Linked DNA regions of Accumulibacter sp.. Each later gene encodes a partner of the first gene's protein in a complex. Links are inferred from orthologs where the notes say so. Each region holds a gene or a part of one and is shown on either strand. Other genes may lie near its edges.

Evidence for each region. Proteins that work in one complex are often made in the same cells at the same time.
Region 2: the proteins of V5B60_RS12855 (region 1) and dapF are in contact, whole or in part, in a solved structure (PDB 5YGU), measured with the Escherichia coli proteins. The link is inferred for Accumulibacter sp. from one-to-one orthologs.

The regions. Positions count from the first base shown.
Region 1 is NZ_JAZKUG010000001.1:2,882,710-2,887,835, forward strand. What follows is about bases 1,148-4,143. They hold V5B60_RS12855 (RNA pyrophosphohydrolase), read right to left. Parts: upstream 2,921-4,143; coding sequence 2,375-2,920; downstream 1,148-2,374. Other genes in these bases: coq7 (2-polyprenyl-3-methyl-6-methoxy-1,4-benzoquinone monooxygenase), read right to left, coding at 1,148-1,663; V5B60_RS12850 (CNP1-like family protein), read right to left, coding at 1,803-2,378; V5B60_RS12860 (proline--tRNA ligase), read left to right, coding at 3,157-4,143. Outside these bases: V5B60_RS12835 (hypothetical protein), read right to left, coding at 1-45; V5B60_RS12840 (OsmC family protein), read left to right, coding at 624-1,043; more of coq7, read right to left, coding at 1,040-1,147; more of V5B60_RS12860, read left to right, coding at 4,144-4,881; V5B60_RS12865 (lytic transglycosylase domain-containing protein), read left to right, coding at 4,869-5,126. UniProt on the Escherichia coli protein: Master regulator of 5'-end-dependent mRNA decay.
Region 2 is NZ_JAZKUG010000001.1:888,370-892,417, reverse strand. The notes cover bases 1-2,984. They hold dapF (diaminopimelate epimerase), read left to right. Parts: upstream 1-1,069; coding sequence 1,070-1,900; downstream 1,901-2,984. Other genes in these bases: xerC (tyrosine recombinase XerC), read left to right, coding at 2,585-2,984; V5B60_RS03935 (DUF484 family protein), read left to right, coding at 1,897-2,550; V5B60_RS03945 (GNAT family N-acetyltransferase), read left to right, coding at 542-1,063; V5B60_RS03950 (cation diffusion facilitator family transporter), read right to left, coding at 1-291. Outside these bases: more of xerC, read left to right, coding at 2,985-3,499; V5B60_RS03925 (DUF1330 domain-containing protein), read left to right, coding at 3,503-3,790. UniProt on the Escherichia coli protein: Involved in the succinylase branch of the L-lysine biosynthesis and in the biosynthesis of the pentapeptide incorporated in the peptidoglycan moiety. Catalyzes the stereoinversion of LL-2,6-diaminopimelate (L,L-DAP) to meso-diaminopimelate (meso-DAP).

The sequences.
Region 1 (5,126 bases):
GTCCGCTGCGATGCCAAGCCGGACGCAGCCGCCGAAGGCAGTCAAGGGCGACGCGCCCATATCGCCATGGGGCCTCGTCGCAAACGATGAACTCTCCCCCGACGAAACCGGCGGTCATCTTACGCCCGGCTCGCCATCGGAAGCAACGCTGGCGTGGCGCAAGCCTCGTCGCCGGCAGCAGCGGCGTGTTCGACTACCCGGGACGGGAGCCGGGGTGGGAGATGCAAAAAAAAGCGCGACTCGTGGGAGTCGCGCTAAATCCACACCAAAGGAGGACGGTGGAGGAGACAAGCCGAGTGGGAGGAAGATCCCGCTGCAAGTGTTACGTTGAGTGCATTATGGCTGCTCCGAGAGCAAAGGTCAACTATTTTTTGTGCGTTGCGGAATCTTTTTTTTCCGGGTTCGAGGGCGATCGCCGTGAATTGCAAAAGCCTTTTAATATTCATTATATTGACTCTCGTATCGGAGATGCCTTTCACTATGTGCAACGCTGCTCGTTTGCACGGCCGGCCTTTTTTTCACTGATCATGCTGCGCCGCAGCATGATGCGCCGGTGTGCGTGCAAACACTTGCGGCTAAAATCGGCAACCTGATCGAAGCGTTCTGCAGCCAAGGAGGAGCAAATGGAATGTACGGTGAAGTGGACCGGCAGCGGGATGTCCTTTCTCGCCGAGACGGGTAGCAATCATGCGTTGGTGATGGACGGTGCTCCCGAAGCGGGCGGGCGCAATCTGGCTCCGCGGCCGATGGAACTGCTGCTGGCCGGCACCGGCGGCTGTACAGCCTATGATGTGGTACTGATCCTGAAGAAGGGTCGCCAAGCCGTCTCTGGGTGCGAAGTCAGCCTGCGGGCGGAGCGGGCCGAGACCGAGCCACGCGTGTTCACGAGCATCCATTTCCACTTCCGCGTCAGTGGCAAGCAACTCAAGCCGGATGTCGTCGCGCGGGCGATCGAGCTGTCAAAGGAGAAATACTGCTCGGCGTCGATCATGCTTGGCAAGACGGCTGCCATCAGCCACGACTTCGAGATCATCGAAACCTAGACGTAGTAGGCGGTCCGCGTCATCGCCTTTGCCGCGAGCCGCATCGCCGCGATCGCCGGAGGCGGAAGCTCGCGAGCCCCGAGGCGCATTGCCGTTTCGGCATGCGCGATCTCGTCGCTTCGCATCTGGGCGACGATCGCTCGCGACCGCGTGTCCTGCTCGGGCAGTTCGCTGAGGTGGTGGTCCAGGTGCGCCTCGACCTGGCGCTCGGTTTCGGCGAGGAAGCCAAGACTCCAGTCATCTCCCAGCTTGCCGGCGACGACGCCGATCGCCAGTGCACCCAGATACCAGAGCGGGTTGAGCAGGCTCGTGCGGCTCCCCAGTTCAGCCAGGCGACGTTCGGTCCATGCCAGATGCTCGGTCTCTTCGCGCGCGGCCTCCTCGAGTGCCCGGCGAACGCCGTCCTCGCGCGACGTCAGAGACTGACCCTGATACAGCGCCTGCGCACAGATTTCGCCAACGTGGTTCACGCGCATCAGCGCTGCGGCATGGGCTTTCTCGGCTTCCGACATGACGGGCTCCGCCTCGCTGTTGCCCGGGATTTCCCGTACCGTCGAGGCCGGTGCGCACAGCGTGCGCAACGCCCTGTCGAACTCGATGATGAAGCGATCGCTGATCATGGTTGCCTCGGAGGTGCCGTTGCCTTCGAGGGTCGCGCCACCCGCTGCCGACGAGTGCCTCGCCTGCTGGCGGCAGCAGCGGGAAGTGGGCGAGAAGGCGCTGCCTGCAGCCGTGGTGCTGCGTGCTTCCGGCGGTCGATCATGGCCTGACGCGCAGCGTCGCGTGCCCGCCGCGCCGCAAGGTATCGAGCATCTGTTCGGGTGTCTGCTGCACGACCGTGATCGGACAGAAATACTCGGAGAAGAGAGCAGCATGATGCCGGTTGAGTGTGCTGTTGGTGATCCGCACCCAGCGATCGTTCCGTGCCCGGGCCCACGTCTCGTCGCTGCGGCCGAGCGCGTACAGGCGACGTTCGCCGGTCGCGCACTTCATTCCTTCGTAACTGACGTTGCGCGCCCCCGAGGGGCTGATGATGACCAGCGCGTAGCGGATGACGCCATCGCTGCCGACGCTGAGCGAGGCGCTGTCGATCAGGAACTGGTTGTTCGTCGTCGCGCTGACGGTGAAGGGCACCAGGTTTTCGCTTCGCGGAAAGGCCGGCAACTCGACTTCCGCTTCCGGAGCAGGCCTCTGCTCGCCATCGGGGTCGTAGCTTTCCGTCCGTCCCGCCGACGGCCAGGCCAGGACGACGGCCAGCAGCCAGCACGCGCGGGTGGCGACGAGGCGCAGCCGGATGGCGGCGCTACGGGCGCGAGCGGTCGTCGGCACCCTCATTCCTTGGCGGGCAGCCCGGTCGGCGGCGGCGAGCGGAACTGCGCCGCGGCGCGCTGAGCGCGGCGTGCATCGGCATTGAGGAAGCGGGCGAGCTCGTTGAGGGCCTGCTCGTAGACCCGGCGTTTGAACTCGATCACTGCGTCGAGCGAGACCCAGTAGCTGTTCCAGCGCCAGGCGTCGAACTCGGGGTGGTCGCAGGCACGCAGCGATACGTCGCAGTCGCGACCGACCAGGCGCAGCAGGAACCAGATCTGTTTCTGTCCGCGGTAACTGCCGCGCCACTCCCTCCTGACCCAGTGGGTGGGTACGTCGTAGCGCAACCAGTCCTTGGTCCGGCCGAGAACGAGTACGTGCTCCGGCAGCAGGCCGATCTCTTCATGGAGTTCCCGATACATGGCCTGCTCGGGCGTCTCACCCCGCTTGATGCCGCCCTGCGGGAACTGCCATGAATGTTCTCGTATCCGCTTGCCCCAGAAGACCTCGTTCCTGGCATTGCAAAGAATGATGCCGACGTTCGGGCGATAGCCTTCACGGTCAAGCATGTCCGACACCTGCCAATCAAATCGTTGAGAGCATTCTTCCACAATTCCCGTGGCTTGCAAAGCATCGCGGGAAGCGAAGGGAGTCTGCGGCCGTGTTCGCCGCGGTCAGCCCGCTGCGGCTTGTGTGCGCTGCGCGCCAAGCGGCCTGGTCGTTGCCCGCGGCGGGCAGCCAGCGCAACCATTTTGGCCATCCGTCCAGTAGAATCGCGGTTTCATTTCGTCTGCCGCCAATCCCGATGCGCACTTCACGGTTCTTTCTGTCAACGCTCAAGGAGGCGCCCGCTGACGCCGAGGTGGTGAGCCACAAGCTGATGCTGCGCGCCGGCATGATCAAACGGCTGGCGGGGGGCATCTACACCTGGATGCCGCTCGGCTTGCGCGTCGTGCGCAAGGTCGAGGCGATCGTCCGCGAAGAGATGGATCGCGCCGGTGCCATCGAGCTGTCGATGCCGGCCGTTCAACCGGGTGAGTTGTGGCAGGAGTCCGGGCGCTGGGAGAAGTACGGTCCCGAGCTTCTGCGCTGCAAGGATCGACACCAGCGGGATTTCGTCATCGGTCCGACGCACGAGGAGGTGATCACCGACGTCGTGCGTCGCGAGGTGAAGAGCTACCGACAACTGCCTCTCCACTTCTACCAGATCCAGGTCAAGTTCCGCGACGAGATCCGGCCCCGCTTCGGGGTCATGCGCGGGCGCGAGTTCCTGATGAAGGACGGTTACTCGTTTCACGCCAGCTTCGAGGACCTGCAGCGCGAGTACCGCAACATGTTCGCGACCTACACGCGCATCTTCGATCGCCTGGGTCTGAAGTTCCGCGCCGTCGCCGCCGACACCGGCTCGATTGGCGGTACCGGTTCGCACGAGTTCCACGTGCTTGCCGAATCGGGCGAGGACGCGCTGGCCTATTGTCCGCAATCCGATTACGCGGCCAACGTCGAACTGGCGGAGGCGCTGGCCCCGGCGGGCGACCGCCCGCCTGCCGGCAATCCGCTGCAGAAGGTGGCGACACCCGGTCGCACCCGCTGCGAGGACGTGGCCGATCTGCTGCGGGTCGCGCTGCACACGACGGTGAAGGCGATCGCAGTCGTCCTCGCCGGGAGCGAGACTGTCGCCGGTGGTTTTGCAATGATCCTGCTGCGCGGCGACCACAACCTGAACGAGCTGAAGGCGCAGAAGCTGCTCGGCGAATTCCGTTTCGCGCGCGACGACGAGATTCTGGCGGCGCTTGGCTGTCAACCCGGGTACATCGGTCCCGTCGGCATCAGCGGCATCGCCGTCCATGCCGACCGCAGCGTGGCAGCGATGGCTGACTTCGTCTGCGGCGCCAACGAGGCGGGGTATCACCTGACCGGAGTCAACTTCGCTCGCGACGTGCCGGAGCCGACGCAGGTCGGCGACCTGCGCAACGTTGTGGCCGGTGATCCGTCACCCGATGGCAAGGGTCGGCTGGAACTGTGTCGCGGCATCGAGGTCGGCCACATCTTCCAGTTGCGCAGAAAGTATGCCGAGGCGCTCAAGTGCAGCTTCCTCGACGAAGGGGGGCAGAGCCGCATCATGGAAATGGGTTGCTATGGCATTGGCGTCACCCGCATCGTCGGAGCCGCCATCGAGCAGGGGCACGACGAGCGTGGCATCGTCTTCCCGGCAGCGATCGCGCCCTTTGCCGTGTGCATCGTCCCGATGGGCTACGGCAAGAGTGCCACCGTCAGGGCGGCTGCCGATGCGCTCTACGCCGAACTGGTCGCTGCCGGTGTCGACGTGCTGCTCGATGACCGCAACGAAAGACCGGGGGTGATGTTCGCCGAAATGGAACTGATCGGCGTTCCGCATCGTGTCGTCGTCGGCGAGCGCGGTCTCGCCGAGGGCCGCTTCGAGTACAAGGGACGCCTCGACAGCGAGCCGCGGATGGTCGCCATGGCCGAGATCGGCCGCTTCCTGCAGGACCGCCTGTGCGCTGCCTGATCGCTCTCGTCGCTCTGCTGTTGCCGCTGGCGGTGCACGCCGGCGCGCAGAAGTATGAGCCACTGTCGGCGAGCGTGCGGGCAGCCCTCTCGCGCACGGTGTCCGATCGTGCGCCGCCACGCAGTTCATTCACCGATTCGACCGAGGCCATCGGCTGGCTGAGCGAGATGTCGCAGCGGCTCGAGAAACGGATTCCTGATCGCGATGCACGCCTGGACTTCCTGCGCGCCGTACATTACGAGGCG
Region 2 (4,048 bases), 2.0 Mb from region 1 along the record:
TGCGAAGGAGGCTGCGGTTTCGATCCGCGCATGGCCGTAAGGGTGGCTTTCGTCAGCAGGATCCTTGCTGTGATGCGCCGCGAACAGGACGAGAAAGTCGCAGACGAGGTCGGAAAGCGAGTGCAGTCCGTCAGCGATCAGGCCTTGCGAGTGGGCAACGATGCCCGCAACGACCTGTGCGCCGGTCAGCAGAATGTTCACCAGGACACTGACCCAGGTTACCCGTTGCGTCATGGCGTGTCGCTCAGGGTGGTCGTAGGCAACCGCCGGTTCGTCGTCCACGATGCTCATGTGCCCCTCCCTCGTCGTTGATTTTCGCGGGCGATTCTACAGTCGATGGTGCGGCATGTCTCGTCGTGACACGGCCGCAGCTACCGTGGGTCGCTTCCGGGCCGGCAGTCTCGCTGCTCGACGTTAATGCGGGCTTAAGGCGAAAGCCCGTCTCCGTTACAATCGCGAACTTTGACCGGGACCGGCGAAGCGCGGTGTTCCCCCTTGCATCGCCTTCTCTTGCCCAACGCACACTTTCGGCGGAACTTCAATGAATGTCCTGATCACACCGGTCAGCGTGGCCGACGTCGACTCGCTGGTCGCCCTGGCGCGGCAGGTCTGGCAACGGACCTACCCGGGGATCATCAGCCAGGAGCAGATCGATTACATGCTTGCACAGCGCTACGGCCGGGACCGCCTGCTGGCCGAACTGGAGGAGCCGGGAATCTGGTGGGACAAGGCGACGGTGGGCGGTTGCCTGGCGGCCTTTTCATCTTGCATCGCCATGGCTGGCGGGAGTGAGATGAAACTCGACAAGCTTTACGTCGACCCGCTGCGGCAGCATGGTGGCATCGGTGGCCGGCTGATCGAGGAGGTCGAACGCCACGCCTGCGCCGCCGACTGCCGGACACTCATCCTGGCCGTCAACAAGCGCAACGAGGCAGCCATTGCGGCCTACCGCCGGTACGGTTTCGTTGTCCGCGATTCCGTCTGTGTCGACATTGGCCACGGCTTCGTCATGGACGACTTTATAATGTCCAAGTCACTGCCGCCTGCGGCAGCTTCCCTGTGAACGCCAATGCTGCTTCCCTTCGTCAAGATGCATGGTCTCGGCAACGATTTCGTCGTCCTTGACGGTGTGCGCCAGTCGCTCGAGTTGACCCGGGCGCAGTTGCGCCGGCTCGCCGACCGTCATTTCGGCATCGGCTGCGATCAGGTGCTGCTCGTCGAGGCGCCGACAAGGCCCGGGGCGGACTTCCGCTATCGGATCTTCAATGCCGATGGTGGTGAGGTCGAACAGTGCGGCAACGGGGCCCGCTGTTTCGTCCGCTTCGTGCACGAGCAGGGGCTGACGACGCGACGCCAGATCCGCGTCGAGACGATCAGTGGCATGATCGTCCCGTGCCTCGAAGACGACGGTTCGATCACTGTCGACATGGGGCCGCCGGAGTTCGCAGCGGACCGGATTCCGTTCGTCAGCGACGTGGATGACATTTTACAGCCCCTCCAGCTCGCCGACGAGGAGATCATGATCACCGCCGTTGGCATGGGCAATCCGCACGCCGTGCAGCTCGTCGACGATATCGACAAGGCACCGGTCGAGCGCCAGGGTCCGGCCATCGAGTTTCATCCGCGCTTCCCGCAACGTGTCAACGCCGGTTTCATGCAGGTGAGCGACCGCCACTCGATTCGCTTGCGGGTCCATGAACGCGGTGCCGGCGAAACGCTGGCCTGTGGTACCGGTGCCTGTGCGGCGGCAGTGGCCGGAATCGCGCGCGGTCTGCTGGATTCCCCCGTCCGAGTCGCCATGCGAGGAGGTGAGCTGCTGGTCGCCTGGTCGGGCAAGGATGCTCCGGTGTTCATGACCGGGCCGGCAGTTACAGTCTTCAAGGGAGAGATCGAGTTATGAGAGCGGAAGAGGTCGCGCGCTACCTGCAGGACAATCCACATTTCTTCGAGCAACACGCCGATCTGGTGGCCAACATCGTCGTGCCGCACCCACACGGTGGTCGGGCAATCTCGATCACCGAGCGACAGATGCTCGCGCTGCGCGACAAGAACAGGCAGTTAGAGGGCAAGATGGGCGAGCTGCTGCAGTTCGGCGAGGAGAACGATGTGCTTGGCGCCAAGATGCATCGGTTGGCGACCGGGATGATCGTGGCGCGGAGCTTCCAGGCGGTGCTGCACACCCTCAACCTCCATCTGCGCGATGACTTTGCCGTACCGCATGTTGCCGTACGTCTCTGGCGGCACCCCGAGGGCCACGAGGAATTGCCGGAGTTTGCGGAGGTCAGTGAGGAACTGCAGGCTTTCGCCGAGACTCTGGTGCAACCGTTCTGCGGTTCGACCAGTGGCTTCGAAACCTCGTCCTGGTTCGGGGAAGCGGCCACGCACGTGCGTTCGCAGGGACTGATCGCGATCCGGGATGGCGGCGCCACGCGGGGCATGATCGCGCTTGGCAGTGAGGATTCCGCGCGCTTCTACGCCGGAATGGGAACGATCTACCTCGAGCGTCTCGGCGAGATGGCAGCGGCAGCGTTGGCACGCGTCCTTGGCTGAAGGCGTCCGCACTGGTTCCGACAGGGTGTCCTGAATGACCGCGGGTGAGAACGCGGCGAGTGTTCGCTCCTACCTCGAAGAACTCGCACAGCAACGGCGATCATCGGTGCATACGGTCAGAAGCTACCGTCACGACCTCGAACTGCTTTGCCGCTTGCTCGGCGAACTGCCCGGCGAAGCCAGTCTGGCCAGCCTGCAGCCGCATCACATACGCCGTTTCGTCGCGCAGTTGCACACGCGTGGGCTTGGCGGCCGGTCGCTGGGACGTACGTTGTCCGCGTGGCGTGGTTTCTATCGCTGGCTTGGCCAGCGCGGACAGGTGAACCACAACCCGGTCGATGGTGTCCGCCCGCCGAAGAGTCCGCAGGCGCTGCCCAAGGTGCTTTCGCCCGACGAAGCGAACCGGCTTCTTGCGGCAGAGAGCGAAAACCTGCTGCAACTGCGCGATCAGGCAATCTTCGAGCTGTTCTATTCGTCCGGGCTGCGCCTGGCCGAGTTGGCCGGGCTCGATCTGTCATGCCTCGAAGAGCTGCTGGGCGGAGAGGTGCGGGTGCTCGGCAAGCGCAACAAGCTGCGCATCGTGCCTGTCGGCAGCAGGGCGAGGCGGGCGGTCGCAGATTGGGCGGCGCAGCGCTCGAGGCTGGCGGCGGAAGGCGAAGCAGCCCTCTTCGTCAGCCAGCGTGGCACGCGCCTTGGTGTGCGCATGATCCAGCTGCGCCTGCAGCGCCGTGGTCTGGCGCAGGGTCTGCTTGCCCGTGTGCATCCGCACATGTTGCGCCATTCCTTCGCCTCGCATGTCCTGCAATCCTCGGGAGATCTCCGTGCCGTGCAGGAGATGCTCGGTCATGCCAGCATTTCCTCGACGCAGGTCTATACGCACCTCGACTTCCAGCACCTGGCCGCCGTCTACGATCAGGCACATCCGCGTGCCAAGCGCAAGCCGAGCTGAACGGTGAGCAAAGTCATCGGCCTGATACGGATCATCGAGCCAACGGCATTCGAGGCCTATCGCGGCGAAGTGGGCAGGACCGTTGCGGAGTTTGGCGGCCGAATCCGCTTCCGCGGATCGGTGACACAGGTGTTCTGGAACGAACTGGGCTGCGAAGGCTTCGAGGCAGTGGTCGAACTCGAGTTCGAACGACTCGAGGACGCGCAGGCATGGGCGACCAGCGAAAGCTATCGCACGCTGCTGGAGGTGCGAAGCAGGGCCATGCGAGTGACGCTGTTTGCGGCCGAGTAGCTCCTGCTGCTGCTTCCGGCGCTTGCTGAGCCAGCTTCAGCCCTTGTTCCAGGGTGCCAAGAGGCTGCGGTGTTCTTGGTCGCGCATGATGCGGCAGGTGCCAGAAAGCGGTCGCCAGCGCGCCCGGATATGGGCTGCGAGCGCGTGAGCTGCCGGCTGTTCATGTGCATGGGCCGGTGATGAGCAGTCGAGCAACGCGGCCGAGTGGCCGCGCTACCCCAGAGTCACTCGGGTCACCCCTGGCCGCCGTGCCGGCTG